2 regions of the Streptomyces sp. NPDC000404 genome follow, and region 2 is predicted to be linked to the other one. Evidence: predicted binding sites of a transcription regulator. Region 2 holds the regulator's gene; the other holds the start of a gene.

Region 1 (9,464 bases), on a different contig from region 2:
GCTGCCGGCCCGTCCGGTGGCGATGTACGACGTCATGGTGTCGCGCTCGTCCGCCAGGGAGTGGGACAGCGCTATCGCCCGTGAGTCGAGTTGGGCGAGGTCGACGAGGCGCTGGCTGGTGTGGGTGTCGTCCACCGCGGCGCTGATGCCGGGGGCACCGGCGCCTGCGACGGCGACCGCGACCACCGCCACCGCGCCCATCAGGCGGTTGCGCACCCGCGCGGGGCGCCTGCCCGCGGGGTCACCACCGGTCGTCGTGCCGGGGCCTTGGCCCGTGTCCGGTACCGGGACCGGTCGGGCCGGCGTTCCCGGCTTCCCTGCGCTGCCCCGAAGCCGCTTCTTCCGCACCGCTGCTCGCATTCCTGTCTCGCCTGCCCACGCCGAGTGGCGCGCGGGTCCGGCTCGGTTTCCGCTCGCGGGGCGAACCTGCGCGAAACCGCAGCAGTGCACACTTCCGCGAAGGGAAACAGCCCGGCTTTGCGCGGCGCGACGTATGTCCCGGCCCGCCCCCCATGATCCGGGAAGCGACCTTTCCACCGGCTCCGCGCAGTGGCTCGGCAACACTTGCCCGGCCACGCGAATGAGTGAACATCAATCGGAAGTTGACCATCAACTTCCGTGCATGGCCGATTCTCGATGCAACCCGGCGCAACGTTGCGGTGCGTTTGGAGAACCGGTCGGCTCCTGCAAAGATGCCCGCCCGCATCGCGCGCGCCCCCGCACAAGGTGCCCCGTCGCGGGCGCCGGAGGGCAGGTCGCCGGCCACCCGCCCGCGCGGCGCCGCCACCGCCGCCGCCCGGCGGCGCTCCGGCAGACTGCCCGGCATGCGCATCGAACTCGCCGTCGCACCGGGCGATCCCCAACACCCAAACGAGGACTACGCTTCCGTCGCCCTGCCCGCGTCCGGCCAGGGAGGAAGCCTGGTGCTGCTGGACGGCGTGACCCCGCCCGAGGGCGGCTACGGCTGCCTCCACACCGTGCCGTGGTTCACCGCGCGCCTGGGGGGCGCGATGCTCGAACTGTCGGTTTCGCACCGGGACATGACGCTCCCTGAGGTGCTCGCGGCAGCCATCTCCCGGACCGCTGCCGTTCACCGGTCGACATGTGACCTTTCTCACCCCCGCACTCCGCAGGCCACAGTAGTGGCCGTGCGCTGGTCCGACGAGAGCGTCGAGCACCTCGTACTCTCCGATTCGGCCCTGTTGTTGACGGGCGCGGACGGCGGCGTGGTGCCGGTGCTCGACACCCGGCTCGACGAGCTGACCCCGGCGGTCCGTGCCGAGCGCGAGGCGCTGCGGGCGCTGCCGCGCGGCTCGGCCGGGCGGACCGCGGCCGCCCGCGCGTATGTCCGCTCCGTCGAGGCGCTGCGCAACGCCGAGGGCGGGTTCTTCACCGCGGCGGCCGATCCGTCGGTGGCCGCCCGGGCGGTCACCGGGTGCACCCCGCGCTCCGAGGTGCGGGCGGTGACCGCGCTCAGCGACGGCGCCGGGCGCTGGGTCGAGGTGTTCCGCGAGGGGTCCTGGCAGGAGTGCGCGGCGCTGGTGGCGCGCGAGGGGCCGCAGGCGCTGATCGACGCGGTCCGCGCGGCGGAGGCGGCGGACCCGGCGGGCGCCGCCTTCCCGCGCGGCAAGGCGCGGGACGACGCGGCGGTGGTGCACGTGGAGCCGTGAGGGCGGCAGGCGGCGGGCGGCGGCCGCCCGGCGCGCGGGGACACACCGCGCGCCCCCGGCGCCGCCCGCCGGGGCGCGTGCTACGACGCGTCCTCCCCCTCCTGTTCGGCGTTGAGGCGGTGCAGCAGACGGCTCAGCTCGGCGACCTCGGTGCGCTCCCAGGAGGCGAGGCGGCGGGCGTAGCGGGCGCGGCGGGCGAGGCGGGCCCGGCAGTAGCGGTCGCGGCCCTCGTCGGTGAGGCGGACCAGGACGGCGCGGCCGTCGGCGGGGTCGGGCTCGCGGGTGACCAGGCCGAGCCCTTCGAGGGCGCGCAGTTGGCGGCTCATCGTCGCCTTGCCGACGCCGAAGTACCCGGCCAGGTCGGTGGCGCGCTGCGCCCCGGCGTCGGAGAGGCGCACCAGCAGGCCGTACGCGGCGGGCTCCATGCCGGGGTGGACCTCGCGGGCCAGCTCGCCGGAGGAGGCGCGGGCCCGGCGCAGGAACACCGCCAATTCGCGCTCCAGGGCGAGGAATACGTGGTCCACACCCGCCGCGTCGCCGTGGTCCGCCGCTCCGTCGGCTCCGGTGTTGTGCACGTCAGCACCCTTTCCGGCGTTTCCGTTCGTGAAAAGTTTCCGCTTGCCGCCGCCGAAGCCGCAGCTTGGCCAGTATTTCGCAGGATTAGACCAACGGCAGCCCCGCGTCCCCCTTTTATCGCCGCGGTCTACGCGCGTATCGTCATTTCTGGCATGGCCACACCAAGTCAGGTGCCGGGCCTGCCCGGTCCGCGCACGGCGTCCGCACCGACGGCGCCCGCGCGCACCGCGTACGTCGCACCGCCGCACCACCGCACCTTCGCACCTCGGCACTTCCGCACGTCGGCACCTGCACTTCCGCACCACGCACCGCACCCCGCCGCGCCCCGCGGCGGTCGCCGCCGTACCCCGGTGGCGCGTGACACCGGGGCCGTGGTCCGCCGCGGCTCCGTATCCCCCCTCAGGTCACCTCGGACGAAAACCGGAGGCACGCATGCTCGTGCACAGGTCGGGCTCACCCCACCGCACCCGCACCCTGGCCACCGCGGCCGGCTCCCTGCTCGCGACCCTCGCGCTGCTGGTGGGCCTGCCCGGCAGCGCCACGGCCGCCGCGACGCCCGCCAAGGACGCGCCCGAACCCTCCCACCCCGCCCAGGACTGGGCCGGATCGCAGATCGCCGCACACGAGGGCACCGGCTCCGACCGGCCGGCGACCGGGCTGCTCGCCGGCGTCGAGGGTGTCGACGTCAGCGGTCACCAGGGCAGCGTCGACTGGACGACGCTCTGGAACAGCGGCGTGAAGTTCGCGTACGTCAAGGCGACGGAGTCGACGAGCTACACCAACCCCTCCTTCGCGCAGCAGTACAACGGCTCGTACAACGTCGGCATGATCCGCGGCGCGTACCACTTCGCCACGCCGAACACCTCCAGCGGCGCCGCCCAGGCCAACTACTTCGTCGACCACGGCGGCGGCTGGTCCAAGGACGGCAAGACCCTGCCGGGCGCGCTGGACATGGAGTACAACCCGTACGGCGACACCTGCTACGGCATGAGCGCCGCCGGGCTCGTCAACTGGATGAAGGACTGGTTCGCGACCTACAAGTCGCGCACCGGCCGCGACGCCGTCATCTACACCTCCACCAGCTGGTGGAAGCAGTGCACCGGCAACAACACGAGCTTCGGCAGCATCAACCCGCTGTGGGTGCCGCGCTACGGCTCGTCGGTCGGTGAACTCCCGGGCGGCTGGGGCTTCCACACCATCTGGCAGTACACCTCGACCGGCCCGTACGTCGGGGACCACAACTCCTTCAACGGCGCGTACGACCGGCTGCAGGCGCTCGCCAACGGCTGATCCCGGCGCGAAGAAGGGCCCCTCCCGCGCGTTGCGGGAGGGGCCCCTCTTCCGGGGTGCGGTGCCCGTCGCGTCCGTCACGCCGCGGCGGGCACCGCACCGTCCGCCGCGCCCGGGGCGCGGACCGGCGTGGCCGCGTCGGTCAGCGCCAGCTCCAACACCGTGCGCACATCGGTGACCGGCCGGACGTCGAGGGCCCGCAGGACCTCCTCGGGGACGTCGTCCAGATCCGGTGCGTTGCGCTGCGGGATGATCACCGTGGTGATGCCGGCGCGGTGCGCGGCCAGCAGCTTCTGCTTGATCCCGCCGACCGGCAGCACCCGCCCCGTCAGCGACACCTCACCGGTCATCGCCACGTCCGGCCGCACCTGACGGCCGGAGAGCAGCGAGGCCAGCGCGGTGGTCATCGTGACGCCCGCGCTCGGCCCGTCCTTCGGGACGGCGCCGGCCGGTACGTGCAGATGGACGCCGCGCTCCTTGAGGTCGCCGACCGGCAGCTCCAGCTCCGCGCCGCGCGAGCGCAGGAACGACAGCGCGATGTGCGCCGACTCCTTCATCACGTCGCCGAGCTGACCGGTGAGCGTCAGACCCGAGGCGCCGGTCTCCGGGTCGGCGAGCGACGCCTCGACATAGAGCACGTCGCCGCCGGCGCCGGTGACCGCGAGTCCGGTGACGACCCCGGGCACGGCGGTCCGCCGCACGGCCGGGTCCTGCGCCGACTCCGGCGTGTGGTGCGGCCGTCCGATCAGCGGGCGCAGCTCCTCGGCGGTGACGGTGAACGGCAGCTCCTGCTCGCCCAGTTCGTGGCGGGCGGCCACCTTGCGCAGCAGCCGGGCCACCGCGCGCTCCAGGTTCCGCACGCCCGCCTCGCGGGTGTACTCGCCGGCCAGGCTGCGCAGCGCGTCGTCGCTCAGCGTGACCTCGCCGGGCGCGAGTCCGGCCAGCTCCAGCTGGCGCGGGAGCAGGTGGTCGCGGGCGATGACGATCTTCTCGTCCTCGGTGTAGCCGTCCAGCCGCACCAGCTCCATCCGGTCGAGCAGCGGTCCGGGGATGGCGTCGAGGACGTTGGCGGTGGCGAGGAACACCACGTCGCTGAGGTCGAGTTCGACCTCCAGGTAGTGGTCGCGGAAGGTGTGGTTCTGCGCCGGGTCGAGGACCTCCAGGAGGGCCGCCGCGGGGTCGCCGCGGTAGTCGGAGCCGACCTTGTCGATCTCGTCGAGCAGCACCACCGGGTTCATCGAACCGGCTTCCTTGATCGCCCGGACGATGCGGCCGGGCAGCGCGCCGACGTACGTCCGCCGGTGGCCGCGGATCTCCGCCTCGTCGCGGACGCCGCCGAGCGCCACCCGGACGAAGGAGCGGCCCATGGCGCGGGCGACGGACTCGCCGAGCGAGGTCTTGCCGACGCCGGGCGGGCCGACCAGCGCCAGCACGGCGCCCCCGGCGCGGCGCCCGCCGCCGGAAGCGGTCCCGGCGCCGGCGTCGTCGGCGGCGGCGCGTTCGGCGCGGCGCTTGCGGACCGCCAGGTACTCGGTGATCCGCTCCTTGACGTCCTCCAGACCGGCGTGGTCCGCGTCCAGCACGGCGCGGGCGCCGGGGATGTCGTAGGCGTCCTCGGTCCGTTCGTTCCACGGCAGTTCGAGGACGGTGTCGAGCCAGTTGCGGATCCAGGGGCCCTCGGGGCTCTGGTCGCCGGCCCGCTCCAGCTTGTCGACCTCCTTGAGCGCGGCCTTGCGGACGTCCTCGGGCAGGGCCGCGGCCTCGACGCGGGAGCGGTAGTCGCCGCTCTCGTCAGCGTCGTCGCCGGTCAGGTCGGACAGCTCCTTGCGGACCGCCTCCAGCTGCCGCCGCAGCAGGAATTCGCGCTGCTGCTTGTCGACGCCCTCCTGGACGTCCTTGGCGATGGACTCGGCGACGTCCTGCTCGGCCAGATGGTCGCGGAGCGTCTCGGTGGCGAACTTCAGCCGGGCGACCGGGTCGGTGGTCTCCAGCAGGCGGACCTTCTGCTCGACGGTGAGGAACGGCGAGTAGCCGGCGTTGTCGGCGAGGGCGGCGACGTCCTCGATCTGCTGGACGCGGTCGACGACCTGCCAGGCGCCGCGCTTGCGCAGCCAGCTGGTGGCCAGCGCCTTGTACTCGGTGACCAGCTCGGTCACGGCGCCGGGCAGGGTGCGGCCGCCCTCGCCGTCGGTGGCGCCCGGCACCGTCTCCTCGACGGCGCTGCCCGCGACCCACAGGGCGGCGCCCGGGCCGGTGGTGCCGGAGCCGATGCGCACCCGGCGCAGCCCGCGGATGAGCGCGCCCGGGTCGCCGTCGGACAACCGGCCGACCTGCTCGATCCGTCCGAGCGTGCCGATCGCGGCGTAGGTGCCGTCGACCCGGGGCACAAGCAGCACCTCCGGCTTGTTGCCCTGGACGGCGGCGGACTGCGCGGCCTCGACGGCGGCCCGTACGTCGGCGTCCGACAGGTCCAGCGGCACGACCATCCCGGGCAGGACCACCTCGTCATCGAGGGGCAGCACCGGCAGAGTGAGCGTGTGGGACGACGAAGCCATGATCTCCCCTTCGGCAGGCAAGTTGAGCTGTACCCACTCAATGCGGGAGGGCGGGGAGTTGTTCCCCCTTCCGTGTTCGCCGTGAGCGATCAGCGGGTCGCGGTCCGCCGCGACGGCCGCGCGGCCCGCTCCCCGCTGCGGCATCCGTGGCCCGCCCGAGCGCCGCCGGAAAACCGCTTGCCGGCCCTCGTACCGTCGAACCGTGACGGACATCGACGGCCTGCTCGCGGCCTACGACGAGCGGATGCGGGGCACCCCGCCGGACCTTCCCCGGGGCGTCACCCAGGAGCAGGACGGGCCGCTGACGCGGCTGACCGGACAGTTCCGCGGCTTCCTCAGCGGCCCGCCGGACCTGGGCGTCGGCGGCGCCGAGCTGGACGCGCTGATCGCCCGGCAGTGCGCGGTGTTCGCCGCCCGGGGCGAGGCCGTGGAGTGGAAGACCCGCGGCCACGACCGGCCGGCGGACCTCCCCGAGCGGCTGCGGGCCGCCGGGTTCGTGCCCGAGGAGCCGGAGACGGTGCTCATGGGCCGCGCCCGGGAGCTGGCCGGGGACCCGGTGCTCCCCGAGGGCGTCACGCTGCGTCAGGTCACCGACGACGCCGACCTGCGGCGCATCGCGGCGATGGAGACGGCGGCCTGGGGCGACGACCACGGCTGGCTGGCCGACGACCTGATCGCCCGCGTCGCGGCCGCCCCGGACGCCATCGCCGTGCTGGTGGCGGAGGCCGCGGGCGAGGTGGTCTCGGCGGGCTGGCTGGTGCTGCGGCCCGGCTCCGGCTTCGCGAGCCTGTGGGGCGGCTCGACGCTGCCCGCCTGGCGCGGCCGCGGCATCTACCGCGCCCTGGTCTCCGCCCGCGCCATGCTCGCGGTGGCGCACGGCGCGGACCTCCTCCAGGTCGACGCCTCCGCCGCCAGCGCCCCGATCCTGCGCCGGCTCGGCTTCCACGCCGTCACCACGACCACGCCGTACGTGTGGACGCCCGGCGGCGGATGAGCCGTCCCGGGGAGCGGCGGGGCGGGCGGGCGGGGCGCGGACGCTCGCCGCGCCCCCGGCTCAGCGCCGCCGCGCCCCCGTCACCGGCGCGGGACGCCCCACCGCCGCGCGTCCCGCCGCCGCCCGCCGCAGCGCCGGATGCCCCAGGTCGCCGTGGAGCCGCGCCGGGCGCGGGCCGGACCGCGCCCGGCGCAGCAGCGGCCAGGACGCGACGCCGAGCGCGAGGGAAACGAGGTGGCCGCCGGAGCTGAGCGGGTCGGCGAAGGTCAGCAGGTCCGCGGCGGCGTAGCAGGCGGCGCCGCCCAGCAGCGGCCGGCCCAGCCGCCCCGGCAGCACTCCGGCCAGCGCTCCGGCGCAGGTCATCACGCCGTAGCTGATGCCGTAGTCGAGGCGGTGCGCAGCGCCCGGCGGCAGCGCCCCGGCGGCGACGGCGGCGCCCACCGGCAGCTCCGTGGCGAGGGTGGCCAGCACATGGCCGCCGAGGAAGACCGCGAGGGTGCGCGCGGCGCCGACCCGCCGCTCCAGCGCCGCGAGCACCACGACGAAGGCGAGCGCGAAGCCGGAGAGCAGCCCGCCGTCGATCCACAGCGCGCTCGCCACCAGCACCCGCACCGGCGTCGCCGCCAGATGCGCCGCGTCCGTGCTGGAGGCCCGCAGCAGCTCGGCCACCCGCGCCGGATCCGCGTACGCCGCGAAGAGCGAGGTGGCCACCAGCAGCAGCGCGTACCAGAAGGTGAACGGCGTCGCCCGGGGCCCGGGCAGCAACCGCCCCGGCCACCGCGCCGCCCCGCGCCGACCGCCGCGGGCGGGCGCCCCGGCCGCCCCGGCCCCGCCCCGTGCCCGGTTCACCCCGCTCACCGCACCCCTCCGTCGCCGCCGTCGCGCTCCCCGCTCCGTCCGCCGTACCCAACGCGCGGCGGCGCCCGGCCGTTCGCCGCGCCCCGCCCCGGCGTGCGTGAGGTACGTCACGGCACACAACCCGCGGCGGGCCCGCCGCGTTGCCCGGGCAATCGGTTGGACCCGCGCCCGCGCGGTTGGCCAGGATGGTCGGCATGACTCCCGTTCCCCCCGACCCGACCTTCCCCACCCCGGCCGGCCCCGCGGACGGCCCGGTCACGCTGGACCGCCGCGAGGGCCCGTACGGCGAGGTGGTGCTGCGCCGGCGCGGCGGCGCGGACGGCTCCGGCGGCGCGCCGGTCTTCGAGATCATCGCCAACGGCTGCTTCCTGATGGACACCTCCGACGGCCGCTCCGAGCGGCTGCTGATCGATGCGGCGCTGGCCGGCCTGCCGCCGGAGCGGACGCGTCCGGCCGTGCTGATCGGCGGCCTCGGCGTGGGGTTTTCGCTGGTCAGAGCGGTGGAGGAGGGGCGTTGGGGGCGGATTGCGGTGGTCGAGCGGGAGGCCGCGGTGATCGACTGGCACCGCACCGGACCGCTGGGCGCCCTGACCGGCCGCGCGCTCGCCGACCCCCGCGCCGCGATCGTCCACGCCGACCTCGTCGACCACCTGCGAAACGACGCGGCCCCGGGCTCGTACGACGCGCTGTGCCTGGACATCGACAACGGTCCGGACTGGACGGTCACCGACGGCAACGACGGGCTCTACTCCCCCGCCGGGCTCGCGGCCTGCCACGCGGCGCTGACGGCGGGCGGGGTGCTGGCCGTCTGGTCGGCCCAGCCGTCGCCCGCCTTCGACCAGGCCCTCCGGAATGCCGGTTTCCAGCGCGTTCGCACGGAAGAGGTGCCTGTCACCCGAGGTGTCCCCGATGTTGTTCACCTCGCGCACAAGGGCGCGTAGCCGACAGTCACACCGTGCGCTTACGCTGCTCCCCTGGATGTGACGCGGCGCGGCGATCCGCGCCCTGCGACGGGCCGCCGCGCGCTGCCGCACGTCCACTCACTACGCGACCAGGCACACGGGGACATGCAGGGGCGGGCGATGGACCAGACTCAAACCAGCCAGGGCGGCACCGCCGCGGCCACGCCGGGCGCCCAGCGCCGGGTGCTGGTCGTGGAGGACGACCCGACGATCGTGGACGCCATCGCGACCCGGCTGCGCGCCGAGGGCTTCCAGGTGCAGACGGCGACGGACGGCCCGGCCGCCGTCGACACCGCCGAGGCGTGGCAGCCCGATCTGCTGGTCCTCGACGTGATGCTGCCGGGCTTCGACGGCCTGGAGGTCTGCCGCCGGGTGCAGGCGCAGCGCCCGGTGCCGGTGATGATGCTCACCGCGCGCGACGACGAGACCGACATGCTGGTCGGCCTCGGCGTCGGCGCGGACGACTACATGACCAAGCCGTTCTCCATGCGGGAGCTGGCCGCGCGGGTGCACGTCCTGCTGCGCCGGGTGGAGCGGGCGGCGCTCGCCGCGCACACCC
Region 2 (9,464 bases):
CTCGGTGGCGGCACCTTCGACGTCTCGCTGCTGGAGATCGGCGACGGCGTCGTCGAGGTGAAGGCCACCAACGGTGACAACCACCTCGGTGGTGACGACTGGGACCAGCGCGTCGTCGACCACCTGGTCAAGCAGTTCCAGAACGGCCACGGCGTCGACCTGTCCAAGGACAAGATGGCGCTCCAGCGCCTGCGCGAGGCCGCCGAGAAGGCGAAGATCGAGCTGTCGTCCTCCACCGAGACGACGATCAACCTTCCCTACATCACCGCCTCCGCCGAGGGCCCGCTGCACCTGGACGAGAAGCTCACGCGCTCGCAGTTCCAGCAGCTGACCGCGGACCTCCTCGACCGCTGCAAGACCCCGTTCCACAACGTCATCAAGGACGCCGGCATCTCGCTGTCCGAGATCGACCACGTGGTCCTGGTCGGCGGTTCGACCCGTATGCCGGCCGTCGCCGAGCTCGTCAAGGAGCTGACCGGCGGCAAGGAGGCCAACAAGGGCGTCAACCCGGACGAGGTCGTCGCCATGGGCGCGACCCTCCAGGCCGGTGTCCTCAAGGGCGAGGTCAAGGACGTTCTGCTCCTCGACGTCACCCCGCTGTCCCTCGGTATCGAGACCAAGGGCGGCATCATGACCAAGCTCATCGAGCGGAACACCACGATTCCGACGAAGCGCTCCGAGATCTTCACGACGGCCGAGGACAACCAGCCGTCCGTGCAGATCCAGGTCTACCAGGGCGAGCGCGAGATCGCGGCGTACAACAAGAAGCTCGGGATGTTCGAGCTGACGGGTCTGCCGCCGGCCCCGCGCGGTGTCCCGCAGATCGAGGTCTCCTTCGACATCGACGCCAACGGCATCATGCACGTGACCGCCAAGGACCTGGGCACGGGCAAGGAGCAGAAGATGACCGTCACCGGCGGCTCCTCGCTGCCGAAGGACGAGGTCGACCGCATGCGCCAGGAGGCGGAGCAGTACGCGGACGAGGACGCGAAGCGCCGCGAGGCCGCCGAGTCCCGTAACCAGGGCGAGCAGCTCGTCTACCAGACGGAGAAGTTCCTCAAGGACAACGAGGACAAGGTTCCCGCCGAGGTGAAGACCGAGGTCGAGACCGCCGTCGGCGAGCTGAAGGAGAAGCTCAAGGGCGAGGACTCCGCCGAGATCCGCACCGCCACCGAGAAGGTCGCTGCCGTCTCGCAGAAGCTGGGCCAGGCCATGTACGCCGACGCCCAGGCCGCGGGCGCCGAGGCCGGTGCCGCCGGCGCCGGTGCGGGCCAGGCCAAGGCCGAGGACGACGTCGTGGACGCCGAGATCGTCGACGACGAGAAGCCCAAGAAGGACGGTGCGGCGTGACCGAGGAGACCCCGGGCTTCGACGAGAAGCCCGACGTCTCCGCCGAGTCCGCAGCTGACGACGCGGCACGAGCCGAGTCCGCCGACAAGGCGGGCTCGGCCCCGGCCGGGGACGACAAGCAGGGCGCGCAGGACGTCGCGCTCACCGCGCAGCTGGACCAGGCCCGCTCCGCGCTCACCGAGCGCACCGCGGACCTCCAGCGGCTCCAGGCCGAGTACCAGAACTACCGGCGCCGGGTGGAGCGGGACCGCGTCGCGGTCAAGGAGATCGCCGCGGCGAACCTCCTGTCCGAGCTGCTCCCGGTCCTCGACGACGTGGGCCGCGCCCGCGATCACGGCGAGCTGGTCGGCGGCTTCAAGTCGGTGGCCGAATCGCTGGAGACCGTGGTCGCGAAGCTGGGCCTGCAGCAGTTCGGCAAGGAGGGCGAGCCCTTCGACCCGACGATCCACGAAGCCCTGATGCACTCGTACGCACCGGACGTCACGGAGACCACGTGCGTGGCCATCCTGCAGCCCGGGTATCGCATCGGTGAGCGAACGATCCGCCCCGCGCGGGTCGCCGTCGCCGAGCCGCAGCCGGGTGCGCAGGCCGGCAAGTCCGCATCCGAGGACGGCGCCAAGGCTTCGGACGAGGAAAACGGTGGCCCGGACGAGGGCTGACGTGCGGACGGCAGAGAAGAAGACACGGAAGGAGGGACGTCGGGGATGAGCACGAAGGACTTCGTCGAGAAGGACTACTACAAGGTCCTCGGCGTCCCGAAGGACGCCACCGACGCCGAGATCAAGAAGGCGTACCGCAAGCTCGCCCGGGAGAACCACCCGGACGCCAACACCGGTGACTCCGGCGCCGAGGCGCGCTTCAAGGAGATCTCCGAGGCGAACGACATCCTCGGCGACCCCAAGCGCCGCAAGGAGTACGACGAGGCGCGGGCGCTGTTCGGCAACGGTGGCTTCCGTCCCGGTCCCGGCGGGGGCGGCGGCAACTTCAACTTCGACCTCGGCGACCTCTTCGGGGGCACGCCGGGCCAGCAGGGAAGTGGCGGCGGCTTCGGCGGGGGCCTCGGGGACGTCTTCGGCGGCCTGTTCAACCGCGGCGGCGGGGCGGGCACCCGTACCCAGCCGCGGCGGGGGCAGGACATCGAGTCCGAGGTGACGCTGAGCTTCACCGAGGCGGTGGACGGGGCCACGGTCCCGCTGCGGATGTCCAGCAAGGAGCCGTGCAAGGCGTGCTCGGGCACCGGCGACAAGAACGGCACCCCGCGGGTCTGCCCGACCTGCGTGGGCACCGGTCAGGTCAGCCGGGGCGCGGGCGGCGGCTTCTCGCTCACCGATCCGTGCGCCGACTGCAAGGGCCGCGGCCTGATCGCGGAGAACCCCTGCGAGGTCTGCAAGGGCAGCGGCCGGGCCAGCAGCGCCCGGACGATGCAGGTCCGCATCCCGGCGGGCGTCCTGGACGGGCAGCGCATCCGGCTGCGCGGCAAGGGCACGCCCGGCGAGCACGGCGGTCCGGCGGGCGATCTCTACGTCGTGGTGCACGTCCAGCCGCACCCGGTCTTCGGCCGCAAGGGCGACAACCTCACCGTCACGGTGCCGGTCACCTTCCCGGAGGCGGCGCTCGGCGGCGAGGTGCGGGTGCCGACGCTCGGCGGCCCGCCCGTCACGCTCAAGATCGCGCCGGGTACGCCCAACGGCCGCACCATGCGGGCGCGGGGCAAGGGCTCGACGCGGAAGGACGGCACCCGGGGTGACCTGCTGGTCACCGTCGAGGTGATCGTTCCCAAGGACCTCGGCGACAAGGCGAAGGAGTCGCTGGAGTCCTATCGCGAGGCGACCGCGGATCAGGATCCGCGGGCGGAGCTGTTCCAGGCCGCGAAGGGAGCATGAGATGGACAGCCGGGGTCACCGTCGGAATCCGTACGAACTGACCGAAGATTCGCCGGTATACGTCATCTCCGTCGCGGCTCAGCTCTCCGGCCTGCATCCGCAGACCCTGCGTCAGTACGACCGGCTGGGCCTGGTCTCGCCCGACCGCACGGCCGGGCGGGGCCGCCGGTACTCCGCCCGGGACATCGAACTGCTCCGCACGGTGCAGCAGCTGTCCCAGGACGAGGGCATCAACCTCGCCGGCATCAAGCGCATCATCGAGCTGGAGAACCAGGTCACGGCCCTCCAGCAGCGGGTCGCCGAACTCCAGGGAGCCCTGGAGGGCGCGGCCAGCGCGATGCGGCAGCGGGAGGCCGCGGTGCACGCGTCCTACCGCCGCGATCTGGTGCCGTATCAGGATGTGCAGCAGACCAGCGCACTGGTGGTGTGGCGCCCCAAGCGGGGCGAGTGACCGCCGCGGTGCGGTGGTGAGCGGCGAAGAGGGCCGGGGCGACCCGGCCCTTTCGCATGTCCGGGGCCGGGGCGCGCGGGCCGGTTGTGTCCGGGGCCTCGCGGTCCGCCCGGCCGCCCGGGTCTGCCGCCGCTCAGCGTCCGCCGTATCCCGCCGTCGGCATCGACAGGCGGCGGTGGACGCCCGAGGTCAGCGTGCGGTCGTAGACCGGTTCGTCGAGGTCGGCGGTGGCCAGGCGGACGCCGGCGGCGGCGCAGCGGGCGGCGAAGGCGTCGGCGTCGTCCACCGCGTGCTCCAGCGCGCGGCGGTGCGGGGCCACGAAGACATCGACCAGTCCGCGGTCCACATCGCGCCAGAGCGTGGGGTGGCCGGCGGGCAGCCGGTGCAGGCTCAGCCGGCAGGTGAGGGCGTAGCCGCGGGCCGCCGCCCACCGTTCGCACATCGCGTGCTGACCGCGGTCGTCGACGAGGAAGGGCTCGTCGCCCAGCTCCGACAGCGGCATCAGACAGGCGAGGGCGGTGGCGCGGACCGGGTTCATCGTGCCCTCCGGGCGGGGTCGGTGTGCGGGCGACGATACCGGCGTACGGCGCCCGCGGTAACGGCGCGTTCACCCGCCGCACAAGCCGCGTCGTGCCCGCTCAGGCCTTGCCGAGCGCCCGGGTCACGGTGATCTCGATCGCCACCCGCTCCGGGTTGGGCGTCGGCGTCCGGCCGTACCGCTCGGCGTACCGGCGCTCGGCGTCCGCGACCGCCGCCGCGTCCGTCCGCACCCGGGCGATCCCCTCCAGCGTCGCCCAGCGCCGCCCGGCCACCTGGCAGACCGCGACCCGCGCCCCGTCCGCCCCGGCGGCCAGCACGTTGCGCGCCTTGGTGGAGCCGCCGCGCGTGATGACCCGCGCGATCCGCTGCTCCGCGTCGTACGTCACGCCGACCGGCACGACGTGCGGGGATCCGTCGCGCCGCGGTGTGGTCAGCGTCGACATGACGTGCTCACCCCAGAACGCGAGGTAGGCGGGGCTGAGGGCGGCGAGATCGTGGGCCATGGGGGAAGCGTACGAAACGGGCGACGGGCCGCTCCTCGCCGTACGCGGCTCAGAGGAAGTCGCCGGTCTCCAGAGTGAAGGAGAAGGGGGCGGGGAGCGGCAGCGGCATGCCGAAGGCGACGGAGTGGGACTCGCGGTAGTCGTCGCCTTCGGGTTCGCTGAACAGCGTGACCGTGGAGGTCTCGCGGTCGACGAGGAGATGGAGGGGGAGGGCGCCGCGGGCGTAGCAGTGGCGCTTGGCGATGCGGTCCCCCTCCGCCTTGCTGCTGGTCACCTCGACGACAAGGGCGACGCCGTCGGGTGACATCCAGGGCTCGGCGCCCCGGAAGCGGCGGAGGCGACGCGGTGCAACCGTGGCGTCGGGGATGACGTGGTTCTTGGTGCACCGCCCTCCGCTCGGCAGAACCAGGCCCTTGTTCCCCGAAACATCCATCTCGGTCGCCGGGGACCGGATTAGCTGCCTGACCAGCGTGCTCAGGTAGTCCTCGTGATCCCCGTCGGTCGGCGGTGACACAACGATCTCCCCCTCGATGAACTCGGCGCGGAACCCATGGGGGGTGTCCATGCCGAGGAAGAAGTCCAGGAGGGTCTGCTGGTCGGTCGCCGTCGGCTCGTATGCCATAGCCGTCATGCTGCACCTCCATTGCGTTGCAGGTCAGTGTCGGCGCCCGACGGCGGCTGCCACTGGCATATGTCAACCCGTTCACCCGTAGGTGTGGCGTCGTGCGTCGCGGGGAACCCGGACGCCGCCGCCGCGCGGCAGGCTCGGCGCCGGGGTACCGCGAAAGCCGTCCGGGTGCCGCCGCCCTTTCCGTAATCTTGAGTCAACCCCGCTCAACTTCGTCCTTGAGTGTCGTAGACTCAACTTACTGGCCGTCGGTCAGGGCATGTGCGGAAGCGCCGTACGCGCCCGCCGACGGGCGGACCGGCAGTACAGGACGAGAACGCCGAGCACGAGGAGGACCCCGCGACCGTGGACGCCGAGCTGACCAACAAGAGCCGGGAGGCGCTGAGCGCCGCCAACGAGCGGGCGATCACCGCCGGGCACGCGGACATGACGTCCGCCCATCTGCTGCTCGCGCTGCTGGCCGGGCCGGCCGACAGCAACGCGAACATCACCGATCTGCTGGCCGCCGTCGGCGCGGACGCCGCGGTGCTGCGCGGCGGCGCCGAGCGGCGCCTGGCCGCGCTGCCCAGCGTGCAGGGCTCGACGGTCGCGCCGCCGCAGCCCGACCGCGAGCTGCTGGCCGTCCTCGCGGACGCCGCCCACCGCGCCAAGGAGCTGGGCGACGCCTATGTCTCCACCGAGCACCTGCTCATCGGCATCGCGGCCAAGGGCGGCGCCACCGGTGCGCTCCTCGACGAGCAGGGCGCGTCCGCCAAGAAGCTGCTCGCCGCGTTCGAGGAGTCGCGGGGCGAGCGCCGGGTCACCAACGCCGACCCGGAGGGCACGTACAAGGCGCTGGAGAAGTTCGGTACGGACTTCACCGCGGCGGCGCGCGAGGGCAAGCTCGACCCGGTCATCGGCCGGGACCACGAGATCCGCCGCGTGGTGCAGGTCCTCTCCCGCCGGACGAAGAACAACCCGGTGCTCATCGGCGAGCCCGGCGTCGGCAAGACCGCCGTCGTCGAGGGGCTGGCCCAGCGCATCGTCAAGGGCGACGTGCCCGAGTCGCTGCGGAACAAGCGGCTGGTCGCGCTCGACCTCGGCGCGATGGTCGCGGGCGCGAAGTACCGCGGTGAGTTCGAGGAGCGGCTGAAGACCGTCCTCGCGGAGATCAAGTCCAGCGACGGCCAGATCATCACCTTCATCGACGAGCTGCACACCGTCGTCGGCGCGGGCGCCGGCGGCGACTCCGCGATGGACGCCGGCAACATGCTCAAGCCGATGCTGGCCCGCGGTGAGCTGCGGATGGTCGGCGCGACCACGCTGGACGAGTACCGCGAGCGGATCGAGAAGGACCCGGCGCTGGAGCGCCGCTTCCAGCAGGTGCTGGTCGCCGAGCCGACCGTCGAGGACACCGTCGCGATCCTGCGCGGTCTCAAGGGGCGCTACGAGGCGCACCACAAGGTCGCCATCGCCGACTCCGCGCTGGTCGCCGCCGCCACCCTCTCCGACCGCTACATCACCTCCCGCTTCCTGCCCGACAAGGCCATCGACCTGGTGGACGAGGCCGCGTCCCGGCTGCGGATGGAGATCGACTCCTCGCCCGTCGAGATCGACGAGCTCCAGCGCTCGGTGGACCGGCTGAAGATGGAGGAGCTGGCGCTCAAGAACGAGACCGACGCCGGTTCCGTCGCCCGGCTGGAGAAGCTCCGCCGCGACCTCGCCGACAAGGAGGAGGAGCTGCGCGGGCTGACCGCCCGCTGGGAGAAGGAGAAGCAGGGCCTCAACCGCGTCGGTGAGCTGAAGGAACGCCTCGACGACCTGCGCGGACAGGCCGAGCGGGCGCAGCGCGACGGCGACTTCGACACCGCTTCCAAGCTGCTCTACGGCGAGATCCCGAAGCTGGAGCAGGAGCTGGAGGCGGCGGCTGCCGCCGAGGCGGAGCAGGAGGCGTCCGCCGAGTCGATGGTGAAGGAGGAGGTCGGCCCGGACGACATCGCCGACGTCGTCGGCTCCTGGACCGGCATCCCGGCCGGCCGCCTCCTGGAGGGCGAGACGCAGAAGCTGCTGCGCATGGAGGACGAGCTGGGCAAGCGGCTGATCGGCCAGGGCGAGGCGGTGCGCGCGGTATCCGACGCGGTGCGCCGCACCCGCGCCGGCATCGCCGACCCGGACCGGCCCACCGGCTCGTTCCTCTTCCTCGGCCCCACCGGCGTCGGCAAGACCGAGCTGGCGAAGGCGCTCGCCGACTTCCTCTTCGACGACGAGCGGGCGATGGTCCGCATCGACATGTCGGAGTACGGCGAGAAGCACTCCGTCGCCCGCCTCGTCGGCGCGCCGCCCGGCTACGTCGGCTACGAGGAGGGCGGCCAGCTGACCGAGGCGGTCCGCCGCCGGCCGTACAGCGTGGTGCTGCTGGACGAGGTGGAGAAGGCCCACCACGAGGTCTTCGACGTGCTGCTCCAGGTCCTCGACGACGGCCGCCTCACCGACGGCCAGGGCCGGACCGTCGATTTCCGGAACACCATCCTCATCCTCACCTCCAACCTCGGCTCGAACTTCCTGATGGACCCGCTGCTGAAGGAGGAGCAGAAGAAGGAGAAGGTGCTGGAGAGTGTCCGGGCATCGTTCCGGCCGGAGTTCCTCAACCGCCTCGACGACCTCGTCGTCTTCCACCCGCTCGGCACCGACCAGCTCCAGCGGATCGCCTCGATCCAGATCGACCACCTGCAAAAGCGCCTCGCCGACCGCCGTCTGACCCTCGACGTCAGCGACGCGGCCCTGACCTGGCTGGCCTGGCTCGGCCAGGAGCCGGTGGCAAACGCCCCGGCGCCGGACCTCTCGTACGGCGCCCGGCCGCTGCGCCGCCTGGTGCAGACCGCCATCGGCGACCAGCTGGCGCGCGCCATCCTGGCGGGCGACGTGCTGGACGGCGACACCGTCCGCGTCGACGTGGACGGCGACCACCTCGCCGTGACGTCCGCCTCCGCCTGACGCGCCACGCTCCGCCCCGTCCGGGGTTGCCAGGACGGGGCGGGCATGGTGGAGGATGGCGCAGACCATACGAAGGGAATTCCACGGTGAGCATCGACCCCTCCTCGATTCCGAATTTCGGGGGCCAGCCCGAACCGCAGCCGACCGGGCCCGAGGGTCCCGTCGTGCCCGACCAGGATCTGGTCAAGCAGCTCCTCGACCAGATGGAGCTCAAGTACGTCATCGACGAGGAAGGCGACCTCGCCGCCCCGTGGGAGCAGTTCCGCACGTACTTCATGTTCCGCGGCGAGGAGGAGCAGCAGATCTTCTCCGTCCGCACCTTCTACGACCGCCCGCACGGCCTGGAGGACAAGGCCAAGCTGCTGGAGGCGATCGACGACTGGAACCGCCGCACCCTGTGGCCCAAGGCGTACACCCACACCCACGACGACGGCACCGTCCGGCTGATCGGTGAGGCGTCGATGCTGGTCGGCACCGGTGTCGCGCTGGAGCACTTCGTGTCGAGCACGGTCAGCTGGGTCCGTGCCTCCATCGAGTTCGACAAGTGGATCGTCGAGCAGCTCGGCCTGGAGTCCGAGATCGACGACTCCGGCGACGACAAGCCGGACGACGAGGGCTGAGCCCTCTCCACCGCCCGCCGCGGGCCCCCGGAACGCTTCCGCTCCGGGGGCCCGCGGCGCGTCCGGCGGGCTGCCCGACCGGCGCGGAACGCCCGCTTTTCCCGCCGTATGGGAGCGGCTGCCCGTTCCGGTACGACTGTCTCACCATGGCGGGAACCGGATCTCCAACTGGCCGGTAGGGCCCGGATACACTCCCCTGCCATGCGTGAACGGACAGTGGAGACCAGGTGGCGAATACGGGCGCCGCGGCAGGACCGGAACAGATCGGACGGCACCGGTGACCCGCACAGTCCCGATGTCCGCCGCTGATGGCGGCCCGCGGTAAAGCGACCGGCAACGGCGCCGCCCGCCACAAGCAGGCGAGGGATCCCCGGGCCCACTGGCTCTTCCTCGCCCTGACCCTGCCCGTCCTCTTCGGCGCCCTGCTGTTCCAGGGCTGGACCGAGAACGAGGTCGACGGCTCCAAGATCAAGCAGGACTGCACCCGGCCGGTGCCCGCCGCCGCGGCGGACGCCG

Evidence for each region. Region 2 encodes HspR, which represses chaperone genes until heat shock. Its sites were predicted from a motif close to TTGAGNNNNNNNNNCTCAA; they were not measured.
Region 1: a site for HspR is predicted at 6,114-6,132, ahead of lon (endopeptidase La). Genes of this name have one in related genera too.

Annotation. Positions count from the first base shown of each region.
Region 1 covers NZ_JBEPDN010000005.1:228,856-238,319, reverse strand. The annotation lists gene ABT345_RS11250 (sensor histidine kinase) at 1-216, opposite strand, end outside; gene ABT345_RS11245 (hypothetical protein) at 825-1,670, shown strand; gene ABT345_RS11240 (MarR family winged helix-turn-helix transcriptional regulator) at 1,751-2,245, opposite strand; gene ABT345_RS11235 (lysozyme) at 2,679-3,536, shown strand; gene lon (endopeptidase La) at 3,614-6,091, opposite strand; gene ABT345_RS11225 (GNAT family N-acetyltransferase) at 6,294-7,085, shown strand; gene ABT345_RS11220 (rhomboid-like protein) at 7,146-7,943, opposite strand; gene ABT345_RS11215 (spermidine synthase family protein) at 8,138-8,884, shown strand; gene ABT345_RS11210 (response regulator transcription factor) at 9,026-9,464, shown strand, end outside.
Region 2 covers NZ_JBEPDN010000007.1:99,278-108,741, reverse strand. The annotation lists gene dnaK (molecular chaperone DnaK) at 1-1,350, shown strand, start outside; gene grpE (nucleotide exchange factor GrpE) at 1,347-2,009, shown strand; gene dnaJ (molecular chaperone DnaJ) at 2,055-3,233, shown strand; gene ABT345_RS15020 (heat shock protein transcriptional repressor HspR) at 3,235-3,684, shown strand; gene ABT345_RS15015 (hypothetical protein) at 3,818-4,222, opposite strand; gene ABT345_RS15010 (TIGR03618 family F420-dependent PPOX class oxidoreductase) at 4,323-4,727, opposite strand; gene ABT345_RS15005 (Uma2 family endonuclease) at 4,777-5,349, opposite strand; gene clpB (ATP-dependent chaperone ClpB) at 5,701-8,328, shown strand; gene ABT345_RS14995 (YbjN domain-containing protein) at 8,415-8,948, shown strand; gene ABT345_RS14990 (bifunctional polysaccharide deacetylase/glycosyltransferase family 2 protein) at 9,257-9,464, shown strand, end outside.